One region of the Paenibacillus sp. BAC0078 genome, then DNA from elsewhere that is predicted to be linked to it. Evidence: riboswitches for the same ligand, from Rfam matches in the RefSeq annotation. Region 1 holds a riboswitch; each other region holds the start of a gene.
The links. A riboswitch is a leader RNA that binds a small molecule or an ion and turns the genes downstream of it on or off. The one in region 1 is predicted to bind cyclic di-AMP.
Positions count from the first base shown of each region.

Region 1 (6,002 bases):
GCAGCGCAATAGGCAGACTCCTGTATTATATCGAGGGACAGCTTGCTCTAGGCAACGATCCTGATGTGCAGCGCTGGCTGTGGATGCTTCTCCTACTTAGCGCAGTGCGGCTGCTGGTCTCCCCCTTTATCCGGGCGGGACTGCTGCATGAACTGCATCAGGAACGCAAAGGAGAGCGTGGAATGTTCTTTTTCCCGGGTATGAGACGGTATGGGCTTCCGGTCCTGCTGTTCAGCATAGCGGAATGGGTGCTTGCGTTCCTGCCTCTGTACTGGCTGCTGCCCAAAATGTACGGCCTCCTGCTAAATGGCATCCTTGATTATAAAATGCTGCTCAAGCTCGTTCCCTATATTCTGGTCTGGCTATTATATCTTTTCTTTATCCGCAAGCTGCTGCTGTACATGCAGTTCGGCTATACCGCCGGAACTGGCATATTCTCCTCCCTGCTGGTTTGCCTGAAAGTGCTGCTGCCATCTATAGGCGTATCCGTCCTGATGGGTGCCGGCGGGCTGGCGGTGTTGCTTATTTGCGGATTGTCAGCGATATTCAGCCCTGGACTGCCCGCATTTCTCCTTAAGCAGCTCTCCCCCCTTCCAACCACTCTGTTCAAAATGTGGGGGACAGCCGCACAATATCACCTCTGGTCCAGTAAAACATTTCCACAATAATTACACTGCCTGATCGGCATAATAACAAGAGTCACTGCTTCTCTAGGGGGAGCGTGACTCTTTTCTTGTGTACCTGCGCATGCGGCAAATCTTACCTATTTGCAAAATAGCAGACCCTCTGGTACAATGATGCCTGTACCACTAGTAACAATTTTGTAATCTTTGCAGAAATGTTTGTCACATCTGGTTTATGCTTCGCAGCATTTGAGATTGTCGATTTGTCACTGTTCGGTGCATAATACGCCAAATTCCCTGCACCGGGAAGTGGGGGAACCATTTTTTGGGTGAATTGATCTCGCTTTAGAGGGGTCATAGGGGAACCTTCTACCGAATCCTTAAGCTAACCTCGCCGGCCTTGGAAGGAGTACATCTTTTGAAAAGTCACAATTTTAAGAAAAAATGCACCGCAGCAGCATTAGGGCTGGTAATGGTATTCACGCTGGGAGCTGGCAGCGCTTTCGCGGATTCCAAAATGGACAATGTGATCACAAAAACACTGGGAACTACATATAAAACCGGGGGCACCAGCACTGCCGGCTTCGATTGTTCCGGATTCACCTCTTATGTGTTCAAAAACGTAGGTCTTACCTTGCCTCGCACATCGAAAGCGCAATTTAAGGTCGGAACTGCCGTATCACGCAACAATTTGCGTTCGGGCGATCTGGTATTCTTTAACACTTTGGGCAGTGGGATTTCCCATGTCGGGATTTATGTTGGCAACGGAAAATTCGCACAATCCTCCAGTTCACGCGGAGTGACCATAACTTCGATGAGTCAAGCCTACTGGGCCAACCGCTATGTTGGCGCCAAACGCGTGATGAGCACAACAGCTTATCAGGCTGTCGCTTACGATTGATTATCCCCGCTGACAATGACAACCTCTAACAACTAAATGTAGCTTATACAAACCCGGAAGCTGATTATTGCCGTAATCAGCCTTCCGGGTTTTTCCTTTTTGCTCTATATGTCAATAAACCTATCGTAAATCTGACCTGACATGTTATTGTAAGCCCTTTATAATAAATTAAACTCACAAAAATCGCAAAAAATATGCAAGAATATGTTTTTAGTGATTGCCAAGTGCTTCCTTCTTTGTTACAATAATCGCAGTGAGTTGATAGTAACATTTTTGTAATTATTCAAAGCAGTTTTACAAAAGTTTTGTCATGTATAGATCCGTAAGCTAATCCTAATCAACAGTCGTGCCGAGTTCCCTAATCATTAGGGGAACGGGGGAACCGATTTTGGGTGAATTGACCTCCTATTCACAGAGGGGTCATAGGGGACCTTCAACCGAACCCTTAAGCTAACCTCGTAGGCATTTGGAAGGGGTATTTACTTTTGAAGAAGAAGCTAGCAGCAGCACTACTGAGCTTTTCCATTGTTCTTACTATCGGAGCAGGAAGCGCTTTCGCGGATTCCAAAATGGATCAGGTTATCGACAAAGCCATCGGAACCAAGTATGTATCCGGCGGTATCTCGACAAACGGTTTTGATTGCTCCGGATTTACAATGTACGTTTTTGATAAGATCGGCATCAACCTTCCTCACCAATCCGGCTCCCAATATCAGATGGGCACAGCCGTTTCCCGTGACAGTATCAGACCGGGAGATCTTGTATTCTTCAATACAAGCGGAAGAGGTGTATCCCACGTCGGCATTTATGTCGGTGACGGCAAATTCGCACATGCATCGTCCAAACGCGGCGTAACTGTTAGTTCGCTGAATGACAGCTACTACGTTAACCGCTACGTTGGCGCCAAACGGATTATGAGCACAGATGCTTATCAGTCTGTAGCCTCCGATTCCCAAGACAACGACGATGTGCAATAAAATGTCATAAGGCAAGCTCTTCTCCAGGATTTTATCGAAATCTTGGAGAAGAGCTTGTTTTTTTGTCTACATTAAATACTTACCCCTTCAATATATTAACTTCCCCTTAAAGTTTGTGCATCGGAAAGAGACTGTATTGTATATAATTAAATAAATAATGTTTTGTTGTCTTGAAAGGAGGTCGGTGGCCTTATGATGAGTTCCCCGGTAACTTTTCACGTTGTGCCTATGGAAGCCACGCATGCCGCAGAAATCTGCGAATGGAATTACAAGCCCCCGTACAACATCTACGGATGGATGCCCTGGGAGCAAATGCAGGCTTTGGAAATTGAATTCGGTGATCCGCGGCTGCGAAGCGAACAATACGTCTCCGTAGTAAATGGGCAAGGCTCCCTTTGCGGATTCGCACAGCTATTCCCGATGGAAGGTGTAGTGCGGCTGGGGATTGGCATGCGTCCCGAGCTGTGCGGTCACGGTATGGGACATCTGTTCACAGCTACTGTCGTTGAGGCAGCCCTGGCACGTTATCCAGAGCGTGAGATTGACCTTGAGGTGCTAACCTGGAACCAGCGAGCCATCCGGGCTTACCAGAAAAGCGGGTTCACTATAACCGACACCTATGAACGCCGGACCCCAACTGGCGACAAGCCATTTTACTGCATGGTCTATGGTAAATAGAACGTTCATTTTTTTGACACAAATGCTATGATAACGCTTTACCTTCTTGTATAATGTAGGAAGCAGCTTACATGGAGGGGACGGATGCAGATGCAGAAATGGATCATGAGCGGTTTGTTTTTTGCCGCCTGCGCCTTTGCGGTGGTTTTATTGTTTACCTTACCCGGCAAAGACGAGGTAGCTGAGGAGAATAAGCCGACGATGCCGGTGGTCGAGCTGGATGCGGCCAGTGCGGAGTCAACGGTTAAGCTCAATTGCATCACCTGCCACGGCGATCAGCTTCAGGGCGGTGTAGGACCGAGTCTCCAGCAAGAAGGCGGCAAGCATGATGCAGAGGGAATCTTCGGTATCGTAACCAAGGGACGCGGGCAAATGCCCTCCTTCAAAGAAAAGCTGAAACCCGAGGAGATCGCGAACGTTGCCATGTGGCTTGCCGAGAAGAAATAGCTTTTGCACTACAAACACAAAATGCCCAGCAAAGATGCAGCAGATCCTTTGCGTGGGCATTTTTTTATATAATAATCTTCGCTATCCCTTGGATTAAGTATGCTAACGGGTTTTCTCAAAGGCTTCATTAAATTCATGAGCTTCACGAATATCAAGCGCTGTAATTCCGCATTCCTCATCTGCAGCCAGCCGCAGCGTGACGGTCTTGTAATCAATTGTAATATGCGGATGGTGTTCAAAGGCTTCCGATATGGCCGCTACCTCATCTACGAATGCAATGCCCTTCATATATTCACTGAACACGTATTTGCGCACCATCTTATTCTTCTCCAGCTTCCAGCCCTCCAGCTTGCCTACCTGCTCCCGCAGCTCTTCCTCCGTAAATTGCAATGTTCTTCCTCCCTTACTTAATTAGCATCAAGCAGAAACGGCTTCGCCGTCCTTTAAAAGGACGGTATCGTTTCAGCGAGAAATATAAGGATGATTTGTGGTGTGAAACATATACATCCTTATATTTTAAACAAAACATCCCTCAGCTTATAAAGTCCAAGGGATGCGCCAGGATGAAGGCTTTTTTTCGGTTTAATGTATTCAAAAATCCCGGCAAATAGTACTCGGCTCCATCAATTTTACCACGATGCGAAGGCTGCGGGCAAACCGCCCTCAGGCTGCAGCCTGCCTCCTAGACCAGAAGGACCGAAGCCAAATCCTCTTCTCCGAGCAGAATGTTAATCCGGTGCGTGTCCTTATCGTAGATCACAACGCCGCTGCCAACCTCTATCACCGGCTCATTGCCCAGAGCATAGAACAAATCCTCGGCAAGCGCTTCCCAGACCTCCAGCTTCGATTCCTGCGGCAGCTCCTGCCACTCATCCGGCTCCATTTCAAAAAATAAATACCCGTCGGAAATCCTTCCTACCGCTTCTGTCAGTTCACTCAAAATTTCGCTGTAATCTCTGCCATGCTTCACACCCACGTCAATCACTCCGTTTTCTCCACAGATGAATAATATTACCCTACTCATTATAGCCGAAAAAATGACTTCACAAAAAAGGGAATGCTGTCGATAAATAAGAATATACGTTATTGGTCAGACAGAGTGTCCCACCGCTGTTCATGGATGATACACGCGGTATAGTCGGATCACTTCCTAATTCTCATGGACGAGGTGCGTAAATGGAAATTTCAACAATACTTGGTTTGATTTTTGGTTTCGTTACAATAGTATGGGGGATGTTTCTTAAAGGCGCGCCGTTAGCTGCCTTGGGAGCACCCGCAGCTTACGTAATCATTCTGTTGGGTACAGCCGCATCAATACTTATGGCTTTCCCATTCTCTGAAGTCAAGAAAGTCCCTAAATTGTTCAAGATAATATTTGTAAAAAAGAAAATGGTCAGTAAAACGGAACTGATCACCATGTTCATGGAATGGGCCTCTATTACCCGCCGTGAAGGCTTGCTTGCCCTGGAATCCAAGGTCGATGAAATTGAAGACAACTTCCTTCGAAACGGCATGCGGATGATTATCGACGGTAACGACCAGGAGTTTGTCCGCGATGTATTAATGGAAGATATTCACGCTACAGAGGACCGGCATAAGGCCGGAGCGCTGATTTTCTCGCAGGCAGGTATGTACGCTCCTACGCTAGGGGTACTCGGGGCCGTTATCGGGCTGATCGCCGCACTTTCGGATATGAGTGCAGTAGAAAAACTGGCTCACGCCATCGGGGGTGCCTTCATTGCCACCATAGTCGGTATCTTTACAGGTTATGTGCTTTGGCATCCGATTTCGACCAAGCTGAAGCGGCTCTCCAAAGGCGAAATCGAGGTCAGACTAATGATGGTGGAAGGACTTTTATCCATCCAGTCCGGGGTATCAACCATTGCCATCAACCAGAAGCTTTCCGTCTTCCTCACGCCTTCTGAACGCGCGAAGCTGACAGACAAGGAGGGTGCTTCGAGTGAGCAAAAAGACTAGACATGAGGAGCACGAAGAGCATGCCGATGAATCCTGGCTATTGCCTTATTCGGATCTAATGACCCTTCTGGTCGCCTTGTTCCTCGCTATGTACGCCATGAGCGCTACAGATGCCAAGAAATTTGAAGAGATGGCCCAGGCCTTCAGATCCGTATTTACCGGTGGAGGCGGAGTGCTGGAATATAAATCAGATGCTCCTACGAATACCCAGCTTGACCAGGGTAAAGAAGAAAAAATGAACAGTGTGATGTCAGAGAATACCGGCAAAGACGAATTGAACAAGCTGAAGCAGAAAGAGCAAGAGGATCTGGAGAAGCTGAAGAAGCAATTCGATCAGTATATTAAGAATAACGGGCTGACCAATCTGCTCAGCACCAAGCTGAATCAATCGCAGCTAAT
Region 1 is NZ_JBTLRW010000031.1:13,678-19,679, reverse strand. Features, by position in the region: gene ACX1DY_RS29965 (hypothetical protein) at 1-668, shown strand, start outside; cyclic di-AMP (ydaO/yuaA leader) riboswitch at 900-1,038, shown strand; gene ACX1DY_RS29960 (C40 family peptidase) at 1,096-1,524, shown strand; cyclic di-AMP (ydaO/yuaA leader) riboswitch at 1,862-2,004, shown strand; gene ACX1DY_RS29955 (C40 family peptidase) at 2,010-2,501, shown strand; gene ACX1DY_RS29950 (GNAT family N-acetyltransferase) at 2,694-3,179, shown strand; gene ACX1DY_RS29945 (c-type cytochrome) at 3,270-3,626, shown strand; gene ACX1DY_RS29940 (4a-hydroxytetrahydrobiopterin dehydratase) at 3,729-4,016, opposite strand; gene ACX1DY_RS29935 (hypothetical protein) at 4,309-4,602, opposite strand; gene motA (flagellar motor stator protein MotA) at 4,803-5,603, shown strand; gene motB (flagellar motor protein MotB) at 5,587-6,002, shown strand, end outside.

Region 2 (6,002 bases), on a different contig from region 1:
GAAGGCCTCTTTATTCTTCAGCACACAATTCAAAAATCCGGCAATCTCCTCTGTAGATAAGCCCAGATTCAAATAAAGCTTGATCGTCTCCACCGTCTCCACGGCCAGCGGCGAATACTCGCGGTATCCGTTGGCCTGACGGAGCGGGGCGATCAATCCCTGACGCTCATAATATCGCAAAGAACGGACGCTGACGCCCGTCTTGGCTGCAAGCTCACCTATCTTCATGGCATTCTCCCCGGGGTTCATGAGAAATGGTCTGCCCTTAGTATAAACCCTGACACCAGTGTAAGGGTCAACACTTTTCTGCGCAGTTCGCAGGTTTGACCGGGCGAACACGGCTGGGAAGCGCTACACGCGGTCCGGTTCCTTTATTGAAACTACCTTACTGAATTGAAACTTACATACCATAAGGTGCGTACTTTTCAAGCCTTCGAATTGATTCTATACTGAGCGAAACATAGTGAGAGGGGGAGGTTTGGTTGGATTATCGCATTCAAATGGGGGAAGGAAGTCTGCGTCTTGGCACGCGGTTAGACCCCGCATATGATACTGTAGCTGTGAGCTCCAGCAATATCCGGGATCTGGTAAAATGGGGTATTCCTGAGGGTGTATACCGAGCCAAGGATATTGTCAGCGAAGCCGGAATCCTGCTCGAAGCGGTTTGTGCCCGGTTGGGAAGCGCCGCTGCAGCCGAGCCGTTGTTAAGGAATCTTCAAGCAAGCCTGGCGGTTTCCGGGAGAGAAGCGGTGCTGCCGTTCGCTTCGCTGGCGGCGGGCGAGGAGACGAAGAACCGTTTTCTGGTCCAGGCAGAGCAAATCGGAACAGCTATATCGGGCTGGGCACGGGAGGTTTATGCGAAGCAGCCGGGACGACAGCGGTACGGATACAACGGCTTGGTCCAGCTCGTTCATCGAAGCCGGTGTGACCAGCATTTATGGACGCCGGAGGTGGTAGGCATTTTAATGGGGCCGGCTGGCAGCCCGGAAGTCATGCAGTTATTCAACGAGTATTTGCATCAGCTCGTGCTGCTCAGAGATGCGCTCATTCCGTTTGAAAATTGGGAGGAGGTTCCCCTGGAGATCAGGGAGGAGCGTCAGGCCATCGGGCTGCGTCTCATCGAGCCGGCGCGAGACCGCTTCTTCACCGAGCTGATCGTCAAGCAAATTCCGCACAAGGAGATCGTGCGTTTTGCTCAAAAGGTGCTGTGCCCTGAGCTTGACCCGGTTGGCTACGGATTTCAATACAAGTTCGGAACGGTGCTACCCGCGGTGATCGGGAAATCGCCGGCAACCGCAGCCCCAAACCTGCTCCGCTGGCATCCCGCACAGCTGCTGTCAGCTTCGGAGTCTGGCGAGACAACCGCTATCGTATTTGACTACGAGCAGGCCGATTACGGTGCCGCGCCCCTCAGCCGGCTTGACCCCCTTACGCCAAAGAAGCAAGAGGCAGACAATGCCAACGCGGCAATCCAGCTCTTTAGCGGCGACGCAGATATCGTACCCCGGGTGATTGAGCCGGGCCGTGCTTCGTTGGTGCTGCGTCTGACTGATTTTGAGGGAAGCTGCGAATATCGTGTGGATGTCGGGCAGGCTTTGCGGGGGCAGCGCTACATGTACCGTCCCGAGGCCGCCATTCCCGCAACCGCAGAATCCACAGCTGGGACGGAGAACCGTTCCGGGTGGCTTGAGTACGCCGCCGCCGATATATTAGCCCTTCCCGGCCTGGTGGACAGCAGCCGGGAAGGCATACACTATGTTTCGGCCGAAGGGAATACACCTCTCTTATTGGGGCTGCTTGGCAAACTGTTCCCGCAAAACGTCGTTGTCATCGACAGTGACCGGGCGGATGAAGTGGCGGCGTCGCTTCGGGCGGGCAAACAATTCGGCGCAAAATTTCTGCTTCATCGCGGAGTTTCCTAAGTTTACGGTAAGAGGCCGGCTGTCGAGGAGGTTACGCGCGCTGCTCTGCGGCCGTCTGATCCTCTTCCGGAAATGCCCATATATAATCGGCGCCAAAGTCGCAGAGCTGGACTAAGATGGCCATAAGCTTTTTTCCCATATCGGTAAGCGAGTATTCTACCTTTGGCGGAACGACGGCATATACTTTTCGGGTGATTAATCCGGCGTTTTCCAGATCTCTTAGCTGTATCGTTAGCATTTTTTGCGTGGCTCCGGGCATCAATCGCAGTAGTTCATTGAATCGGTAGGTTTGTTGCGATAAATGGCCCAGAATTAAGGGCTTCCATTTGCCGCTGATCAATCCCAGCGTGATTTCGGAAGTACACATGAAATCATGATTGCGGTATCTGATCATTTCTTTGCCACCTCTTTTTTTGACTATAATGTCGAGTAATTAACTGTATTTACTATGGATTATATCAAATCGAGCCTTGCATATTCAAGAGTGAAAACCGCTGCTTATAGGGAGTGAACTAACCAGATATGTTGACTTTTAAATGAATGACCGTGCTGCCGCTTACTTTAGCTTTGCTGATCCTGATCACAGCGTGCTCGGAACGAGGCGAGGTTTCGGAAGTGTCTCCTGCTGGGACTTCACGCCGATCGCCACGCATAGCGCACCAAAAAATCCAACCGAAGCCTTAAGCTGCGGTTGGATTTTTTAAGTTCTTTTCAGAGGAAAATAGGCTACCAGGGCCAAGGATTTCCATCAAGATCGAGATAAGCCGGCTCCTCGCCTATGTATTTCTTGTGCTCCTGCACAATATTCATAATTTTGCGGGCGGACTCTTCCGGGGGTATCGGGGCTCCCTCATCCTTCTCGCCGCTCATATAAGTCTGCAGCCAGCCGGGATGAAAAACCATGACTTGGCCGCCCATCACCCGCAGATGGTTGTGCATGAGGGAGGATTGCATATTGAGCGCTGCTTTGGACATGCAATATCCGTACATATTAATCCTCCGATTACGGCTGATGCTGCCGGCTTCGGAGGATATATTCACAATCAGTTTTTGCTTGCCCTGCAGCAGCAGGCCCATTAGGGCGTTGCTGACCCGTAAAGCGCCGAGCGTATTTACATTATATAAATGGGCCATTGAGGCGTCATCCATATCAACGAGTATCGTGGCATCATCCGCGCTTTGAATAATACCGGCATTGTTGATAATCAGATCCACATGCCCGGTGCTGCCGGCAATGCTGCGTGCCGCGCTTTTCACACTTTCGCTGCTGCCGATATCAAGCGGGATCAGCTTCAAGCGCTCCGGGTATTGTTCTTTCAGCGCCGCAAGCTCTCCGGGCTCCGCCATATATTTACCGGCAAAAACCGTATATTTATTCTCAAGGAGCCAGCGTACAAGGAAGAATCCGAGTCCACGGTCAGCACCGGTAACACATGCAATTCTAATCATGAGATGGACACTCCCTCTCCTGAGGTATAAGTAACAAGCACTGCCCGCATTCCCTTCACCTTAGCATGGCGCCTATATTTTTACAATGTCCTGTACAGGACTGTATTTTCCCGGACAAGACTGCTTAATCTCCCTTTTGATTTAATTTTGAACTATGTTACAATCAGGGATATCATACTCAGGAAGGTGATTCAAGGTGTCCATTCAACAAATCCATACCCTGGATGAACTGCATCAATACGTGGAACAGCCCGGCAAGAAGCTGCTCTTCAAACATAGCACTACCTGCCCGATCAGCGCCAAAGCAAATGAGGAATTTCAAGCCTACGTCCAGGACTCCGGCACTCCGGCAGCCGTGGTTCATGTGATTGAGGACCGTCCGGTCTCGAACCAGATTGCCGAGGATTTCGGCATCAAGCATGAATCTCCGCAAATTTTTCTGCTGGAAGACAGCGAAGTCCGCTGGAATACCTCCCACTGGAAAATCACCCGCGATGCCATCAAGGAAGCTGTGAACCAATGAGCGAATCCGTTATCGTGTACTCCACTGCGAACTGCAGTGATTGCAACCAGGTGAAGCAGCTGCTGACGGAACAGGGCGTTCCTTTTGAGGTTAGAGATGTTATGACGAGCACAGCTTATCAGGAGGAAGTAGAGGAGCTTGGGTTCATGGGCGTTCCTGTTACTGTATCGGGAGAACATGCTGTCAAAGGCTTCAACCTTCCCGAGCTTAAAGTGCTGATCGAAGCCGCCGCGAAATAAAAGTGCTGATATACAAAAGGGAATCCGGCAGCAACCGGGGACCCTTTTTCTTTGTCATAATCCCCCATCACCCGGCTCCTTTTCCCCTAAAAATGAAAAACAGCGTGCGAGCGAGATAACGGGCCGATAAACGTCAACATATATGCTTTTAGCCAATTAATTACACCCAATCCCCGCAATTCAATGAAAGCTTGCCGCTGCCCTCCCTTTTCCTTTTTTACAAAGACCTGCCCGAAGTAGTATGATTCGTTTTGAAAGTAATTCATGAAAAGTTACATAAACGCTGAATTCCTGCCAAGCAGGAAACGGGGGAACCACCAGGCGAAAAGCCTACTTGGGGTGAATCCTAAGGGGACTGCACAGATGCGGTCTCACAGGGTAGGGCGACTCTCACCGTCCGAATCCGACAGCTAACCTCGTAAGCGTAAAGAGAGAGATCCTGATCCGCCACGCTTTTGCGCCAGGCTTATTTAAGCCTGTACCGGAGCCGCAGCAGAGGTCCTCCTCTGCTGCGGTTTTTTGTTGTACCCGCATAAGCTGATTTGGAGGATACAATGGCTTAAGACTTAGGGAATTTTGAGGAGGAAAGCTGAAATGGAGCAGCGCAGGCTGTCACGTATTGAGGTGTTTGTATTCAATGCTCCTTGGCCTGCCTTTTGCGGCCCGGAATCGTCCGGGAACTCCCGCTTCGGCATTCTGAGGCTTACCTGCAAGGCAGGTTGCAGCCTGGCCCAAGGCATATTATGCGCAGATGATACGGAATTTGACTTGATGAAATGGAGCAGCTTCCTGCGCACCATCCGGCATTGCCGGCTGGATGAAGCCATCGAGATCGTCCGCCGCCTGAGCCCGGAATGGGAACAGACACAGCGGGAGATGGTACAGACAGCCCTGCTCGATTTAAAAGCAAAGCTGCAGGGAAAAGTGCTGTCTGGCCATATCCAGACAGACTCGCGGCTTCATGCGGCTGCCGCAGGCAACGGCTCAAGTACGGGGCGGATGTATTATAAGCCTTCGGGAAGCCTGCTGCACCAGCGGAGCTGGCCAGATCTGGACACGGCGGAGCTCATCGACAAATCCATCGCTTATTACTCGATATTATAGATTTCATATTCAGAGAGGACCGTGAGATTATGCCTGACCCCTTATCGCATCAGCCGGCTGTCGCAGCCGGATACACGAAGTATGTTCAGAAATACAGCAGGAGCGTCTATGCACTCAGCAGCCTGCTGCTCGGGCAGGGAACCGAGGCGGAGGAGGCTGTGGTGAAGACCTTCGCAGCACTCTATGAGTCTTACCTGCAAAAGCGTTTAGACCCGCTTGCCTTCTCCCATGACGCTTACCGTGAATGCATCCAGCAATGCTCCCGGCTTGCACAAACCCACAAGCCCTGCTATGCAAATATGCTGTCTTGGGAAAACCGGCTTGTTCAGGCGCTCCGCTACGGTCTTAAGCTCCCCCTGCCTGAAATCAGCGCCATTCTTCAGCGGAGTGTGCCCGCCCTTAAGGTACAGCTCAGACAGGTGCGCGAACAGATGGCGGCGCAGGAGAACTTACTGCCGAAATCCAGCTTGACCGCCGGGTGAGGAGCGTAAGCATATGAACTAATTAGCCACCTGTGCCTTAACAACGGTATTTCTGCCGTTGTTTCTGAACAAACCAGCCATCTGCACCTCAACAACGGTATTTCTGCCGTTGTTTCTGAACAAGTCGGCCATCTGCGCCTTAACAACGGTATTTCTGCCGTTGTTCCTGAACAAACCAGCCATCTGCACTTCAACAGCAGCATTTCTGCCGTTGTTAAGGCACACATTTATCTTTTCAAGGTTACATCAACAGACGAAAATCATAGTTTCCTTAACGGCAGGC
Region 2 is NZ_JBTLRW010000030.1:717-6,718, reverse strand. Features, by position in the region: gene ACX1DY_RS29645 (MerR family transcriptional regulator) at 1-228, opposite strand, end outside; gene ACX1DY_RS29640 (hypothetical protein) at 483-1,922, shown strand; gene ACX1DY_RS29635 (winged helix-turn-helix transcriptional regulator) at 1,954-2,316, opposite strand; gene ACX1DY_RS29630 (SDR family oxidoreductase) at 2,649-3,371, opposite strand; gene ytxJ (bacillithiol system redox-active protein YtxJ) at 3,568-3,894, shown strand; gene ACX1DY_RS29620 (glutaredoxin family protein) at 3,891-4,133, shown strand; cyclic di-AMP (ydaO/yuaA leader) riboswitch at 4,405-4,572, shown strand; gene ACX1DY_RS29615 (hypothetical protein) at 4,728-5,237, shown strand; gene ACX1DY_RS29610 (hypothetical protein) at 5,267-5,719, shown strand; gene ACX1DY_RS29605 (hypothetical protein) at 5,738-5,893, opposite strand.
Region 2: linked by a shared signal. The riboswitch ahead of ACX1DY_RS29615 (hypothetical protein) and the one ahead of ACX1DY_RS29960 (C40 family peptidase) in region 1 are both predicted to bind cyclic di-AMP.

Region 3 (6,002 bases), on a different contig from region 1:
TTAGCTCCTTGTTAGCGGTAACATCAGGATCTACTAAGCAACCACGCTTATTGAGTCCATAACGACAAAAAGAAAAGGACAAGCGCTAAGCCTGCCCCTTCCTTTCTCCATATGCCGCTACTTTTACCGCTACATCACTGACGGCTCCACCTTCAGGGTCGAAAGATTCTGCAGGCGGGGCATACCAATGCGGAAGCTGCCGCGGGTCTCAATTCCGCCCATTCCCTGGCTGCCGCTGATGGTATTATTCAGAACGTCCCCAAGACTAACCGAATCCCGAATTGAGGTAAAAGAAGCCTTTGCCGCGATATACACCGGGTCCAGCGCGTGTATCAGGATTCTTCCGGGCGAGCTTGCAAAGTTGGCCCCTGCGCCCAGCAATGCTTCAAAATGTGATTGGCAGGCTCCCGCCACAACAGTCAGCGAGTCAAAATTGCGCTCATATTCCCGTGCAACCTGAACCGCCGCCACAAAGTTCTGCGAATTTTTGTAGCTGTTCAGACTGTAGAGATCATAAGTATGCTGCTGCTTGAGCACACCGTCGTGGCCGGTAATGACTACAATATCCGGGCGCACACGGGGCAGCAGCCGGTATAACGTTTCAGCCATCTTCGACTCATGGACATGATGGCCTTCAGCCGGTATCCGCAATTGCTCATACAGACTGATGCTCTTCTTCAAGTAAAGGGCATCACCATCCAGATGCAGCACTTTCCCCGGCACCTCAAAATATGCTGCCTCCTTGGGAGAATGGGGCCATACCCCGGATACACTCTCTCCATTGCGCTGGCTCTGCTCCTGGCGGTCCTTGCGCAGCCGGGTTAATGATTCTGTGGCCTTAATCTGCGCCTGCTGTCCCCGCTTAGTAACGCGGGTAGGCGGCACCTGCACCAAGTCGTCCAGTGGGGCATCCGCCAGCAGGCGGAATTCTGTGCCCTTGATTACGGCCCCGTTCTGCACAATATTTTCCACCCGGAACGTTACATCGCCACCATATGACTTACGAACGACCAAGTCTCCTAAATTCATTTCACACACCACCTCTACCCCATCGTATGGGCAAAGGTCCCGGTTGGTTCTTAATCGGCGTCTATTTGATTCCTGCAGCAAGCAGCACGGCGCTTAACCGGGCATACTCGGCAATACTCAGCGTTTCCCCGCGGCGGGTCGGCTCAATGCCGGCTTCAGCCAGCAAGGACTCCAGACGCTCCCTTCCTTCTCCCGGAAAAAAGCGGGCCTTGAGGTTGTTGGCAATCGTCTTGCGGCGCTGGGTGAAGGAAGCCTGGACTACCTCGAAGAAATGCTTCTCATCGGCCACTTCAACAGGAGGACGCTCTCTCACCTTCAGACGGATCACGGCAGACTCCACATTTGGCTGCGGAATGAATACCGTACGCGGCACAATGCAGACCAGCTCAGGCTCGCTGTAATACTGCACGGCGATACTTAAGCTGCCGTATTCTTTACCGCCCGGTGAAGCCGCCATGCGCTCGGCAACCTCCTTCTGGATCATCACTACGATGTTGTCGAGCGGCAGCTTCTCTTCGAGCAGCTTCATGAGTATGGGGGTCGTCACATAATAAGGCAGATTCGCAACCACACTGACTCTCTCCACACCGGTAAAATCTTCGGCAAACAGCTCCTGCAAATTCACCTTCAGCACATCATCGTTGCGGATCTTCACATGCGGATAGGAAGCAAGTACATCGCGCAGAATCGGAATCAAGCGCTGGTCTATCTCCACTGCCGTTACGGCACCGGCTGCAGCCGCCAGCCTTTCGGTCAATGCGCCAATCCCCGGTCCAATTTCCAGCGCACCTGCGGCCTGGTCGAGACCGGCCGCATCCACAATCTTGTCGAGTATATTCTGGTCGATCAGAAAATTCTGGCCCAGGCTTTTCTTGAACGAAAATCCGTAACGCTGAATAATTTCCTTAGTCCGTGCCGGAGATGAAATATTGTTGTTGCCACTCATGAGGTAATGCCTCCCTGATCAATTTGCGCGACAGCGTTATTGAATTCTTCCCGCGTAATACCAAACATCGCCAGCCGCTTAAATAGCTGCTTGCCGTTGCAATACCCAATGCCGAGCAAGTTGCCCAGCGCCATTCTCCGCTCTGCAGCCTGGGCATGCACCATCATCCCGGCAGCCATCAGGTCATCCAGCCCAATCAGGGCCGGGGCACCTTCGAAGGAGGTGTGGACATGCTCGAGCGCATGACGGATCGCCCCCGGGGAGGCATTTTCAACTCCGATGTCGCCTTTACGGGTAGCGTCCTTCTCGGGGATGAACGCGTGCTTGCAGCCCGGAACCTTCGAAGAGACAATCTTGCGGATGCGTTCACCGGCATGATCAGGGTCTGTAAGAATAATAACCCCTCTGCGTTCCATCGCTAGCTGAATCTTGGCGATCACCTTGCGGTCGACAGCCGAACCGCCAGTCTCAATCGTGTCCGCATCTACCGCGCGCTTCACCGCGACCGTATCGCTTTTGCCTTCCACAACAATTAGTTCCTTGATCATATTTCCTTTACTCCTTTATCGTCTGCAACGCAAAAAGAAGAGGATCGCTCCCCTTCTTTTTGGCTAAAGAATGTATAAGTGATGAGCGGCAGCTCTTTGATCCATTCCAAAAGTGCTACCATCACTATATCTTATAAACCGCTAATTTGCAAAAGACTTAGGCCGCCTAATTCAGCTCCGGCTTCACAGGCCCAATGACATAGATCGTCCGGGATTTGCGGCCAAAGTTACGGGCATGGCTCAGTGAATCGTAATAGACATCCACCTTGTTGCCTTTGATGGCACCGCCGGTATCCTCTGCACGGCGAAACCCTAATCCCTCAATGTACACCCACCAGCCGATAGGTATTACATTCGGGTCAACAGCAATGGTCCGACCTTCCGTTACGCGTGTGCCGGAGGCGGTACGTGTACCAATACCAGGCTCTTCAGAAGAATAAGCCGTCATGGATACATTTTTGATCACTCTTTTGTATTCGAAATCTACGCCTGCCTTAGTAATGACGTTATTGCTGTTTGCGCTGACTTTGGATGATTTGGAGGTAGTTTTTGGTTTGGGAGTTACTGTAGCTACTGCAGGCTTGGGAAGAGCTTTGATACCAACGGCAATAATCTTGTCTTTGGTTACCGTCTGTACTTCCTTGCCAACCATACGCATTGAAGCCAGCTTACCGTCTCGATAGATCTTCTCGATATGCTGAACCATTACGCCTGGTTTACCCGCTTGCGCCACTCTTACGGTTCCCTTGGTCAGGGAGGGGTCTGCTGTCTTGATTACCCGGAAAGGTAAACTTGCTGTCCGCTGTACAACTTGTTTGTTGATACGGACAATTTTGACTTCCATGTCAGCAGTAACTGCGGTTTCAAGCGAAGGATAAATCTTGTCATAACTCTCCAGGCTGATGCCCAGTTTGTCAATGGCCTGACCGATGGTGTCTTCGGTCGTATATAACGTCTTTGTTGCTCCGTCTGCGGTAAGGCTAAACGCCTGCGCACGGTTAATCACGACACGGTCGCCGTCTTTTATTTCATCACTAAGGCCAATGGATAAAGCATCATGCGGCTGCAGCGAAATTTGTTCCTTTGCCAGCACATCGCTGAGTAGCGCTTCCCGCGTCTCAAGCTTCTGTACTTTTCCGTCTATGACTAACGTTATTTCTTTAATGCTTTGACCGTGTACGTACAGCAGAATTATCAGCGCGATAATAATTGACACCACACCTGCAAGCGAAAGTACGCGAGGATTCACTTGCTTCAACCGTAATGCGAAAGACCTGCTGGATGATTGCGAATCATGGGATACTTCTGGTTGGAATACGCCCATTCTCTCCATCCTCCTTACATAGCCCCGTCGTCCAAGTTGTATATCTTAAGATGACTGTATCATTTCTGACGAAACTAGGTTTGAGATTACCACAGGATACGCCCGCATTGCTTTAGCGTTTCCTGCTCATGGATCGCCTGCTCGGCATAGCTGCTCCAGGTACCTGTTATATAACAGTATGCCGGGAGAATTCGCATTATTCATAACAAAAAAAGCCCAAAAGAGTTCATAGAGGACTCTTTCGTGGCTCTCCGGGTGTCAGAATACGCGGGAATGCTTTTGCACGAGGTTTCCTCTCTTACTAGCGCTTACGGGGTTAGCTGTCGGGTTCGGGCATAAGAGAGACGCCCTATCTTAGGTCACCCGCTCACGGCGGTTGCCCTCAAATTCACCCCAAAGACCCGTGAAGAAATCGAATACTGTCTGCGGCATTTCTGTGTTGTACTCTATGTACGGACATGCGGCAGAGCAATATTGGTTCCCCCGTTCTCCATACGGAGACTCAGCGAGACGATCCATGAAATAGTGACTGTCACAGTAACAACAGCTCACTGCACTGAAAAGATGATATCCTGTTTTGATGCATGTTGTAAAGCGCGATTCAAGCACGTTTAAGCAAAAAAATCATTAAAATATTGTAATAATCAGTTGATTTTGTGTTAAAAAAGTTTAATATATCGGATATACTTCTTTTTTCACCCGATTTTCTCTCGATTTCAGACTATCCCAAATCGTTCCAGCGCGTTCGCATACGTAATTTCCGCCATTTTTTGTAAATCAATCCCTTTTATTGCCGCCGCCGCTTCAGCCACCAGCTTCACATGAGCACTCTCATTTCGTTTGCCCCGGAAGGGGTGAGGCGTCAAATATGGCGAGTCGGTTTCGATCAAAAGCCGGTCCAGCGGAGTCTGGGCAAGCACCTCTTTAGGTACCCTTGCATTCTTGAAAGTAACAGGTCCGCCAAAGGACAGGTGAAAGCCGAGATCGAGACACATTTTGGCTGTTTCCCAGCTCCCGGAAAACGAATGCATCACACCGCCAACTTCATTCGCCTTCTCTTCCCGCAAAATCCGCACCACATCCTCATGCGCATCGCGGTTATGAATACAGATTGGCATCTTCAGCTCCCGGGCAAGTCCAATTTGTTTGCGGAACACCTCATGCTGAATTTCTTTCGGGGAGGTGTCCCAGTAATAATCCAGTCCGATTTCCCCAATGGCGACCACCTTTTTATGGCTGCACAGCGAGGCGATCCAGTCGAGATCACCGTCTTTCATGTCAATGGCATCCACAGGATGCCAGCCGACGGCTGCATAAATATAATCATAAGTCTCAGCCAATTTCATCGTTGTTGGAATCGTTTCCCGGTTGAACCCGATGTTAATCATCTTGCTGACACCAGCCTCTACCGCCCGGGCAATAACCTCCTCACGGTCCTCGTCGAATTGTGGAGCATCGAGATGGGTGTGAGTGTCGAATAGCTGCATTTCTTCTCATCCTTTCGTTTGTGATTTCTATGATGAATTCCATAAATTTTCGTATTATTTGTCAAAAATTTTAACGATGGACAGAGGCAGCCGTGGGAGAGCCTTCTGCAGCTTGTCCTGCGGGAAATACAGGTGATGCCTGCCGCGGTGTATCCCGCTGATCGAACGGACGATATCCGATACTTCGGAAATTTCCCTGAGCTTATCATGCCGGTCAAGGAGCAGAATTTGCTTGCTGTCAAAGCCCTCGCCCGGACGGAAAACATCATAGGGGAGATCTGTCGGAAAATCAATTTCCAGATCGTAATCGGCATCCAATCCAGCCTCTGCAAAGCTGCGGCGAATTTCGCCAATCTTCTCTGAATTGAGATTTTCCATCTCTACATATTTATACAGTCTACGATGAATAAATCGGTTGCACAAGTCGCTTAACGTTCTGTCCTCTTCCAGTGTCCACTGCATGAAGGCTGTCTGGACCAGAGCCTCATCCAAAAGCAGGTACTGCTCCACGCTCACCTCACCACGGAACAAATCACTCAAGGGCTCAATCATGAAGCGGAAAGAATAGCCTTCCCGGAAAAGCTCTTTGGCCCTGCGGAAAATCTGCCGCAATATAATCTCCGAGCTGCGTGTAACCGGATGGAAATAAACCTGCCAATACATCTGAT
Region 3 is NZ_JBTLRW010000028.1:45,274-51,275, forward strand. Features, by position in the region: gene yabG (sporulation peptidase YabG) at 130-1,029, opposite strand; gene rsmA (16S rRNA (adenine(1518)-N(6)/adenine(1519)-N(6))-dimethyltransferase RsmA) at 1,091-1,975, opposite strand; gene rnmV (ribonuclease M5) at 1,972-2,523, opposite strand; gene ACX1DY_RS29260 (ubiquitin-like domain-containing protein) at 2,690-3,847, opposite strand; cyclic di-AMP (ydaO/yuaA leader) riboswitch at 4,138-4,365, opposite strand; gene ACX1DY_RS29265 (TatD family hydrolase) at 4,564-5,334, opposite strand; gene ACX1DY_RS29270 (HD domain-containing protein) at 5,389-6,002, opposite strand, start outside.
Region 3: linked by a shared signal. The riboswitch ahead of ACX1DY_RS29260 (ubiquitin-like domain-containing protein) and the one ahead of ACX1DY_RS29960 (C40 family peptidase) in region 1 are both predicted to bind cyclic di-AMP.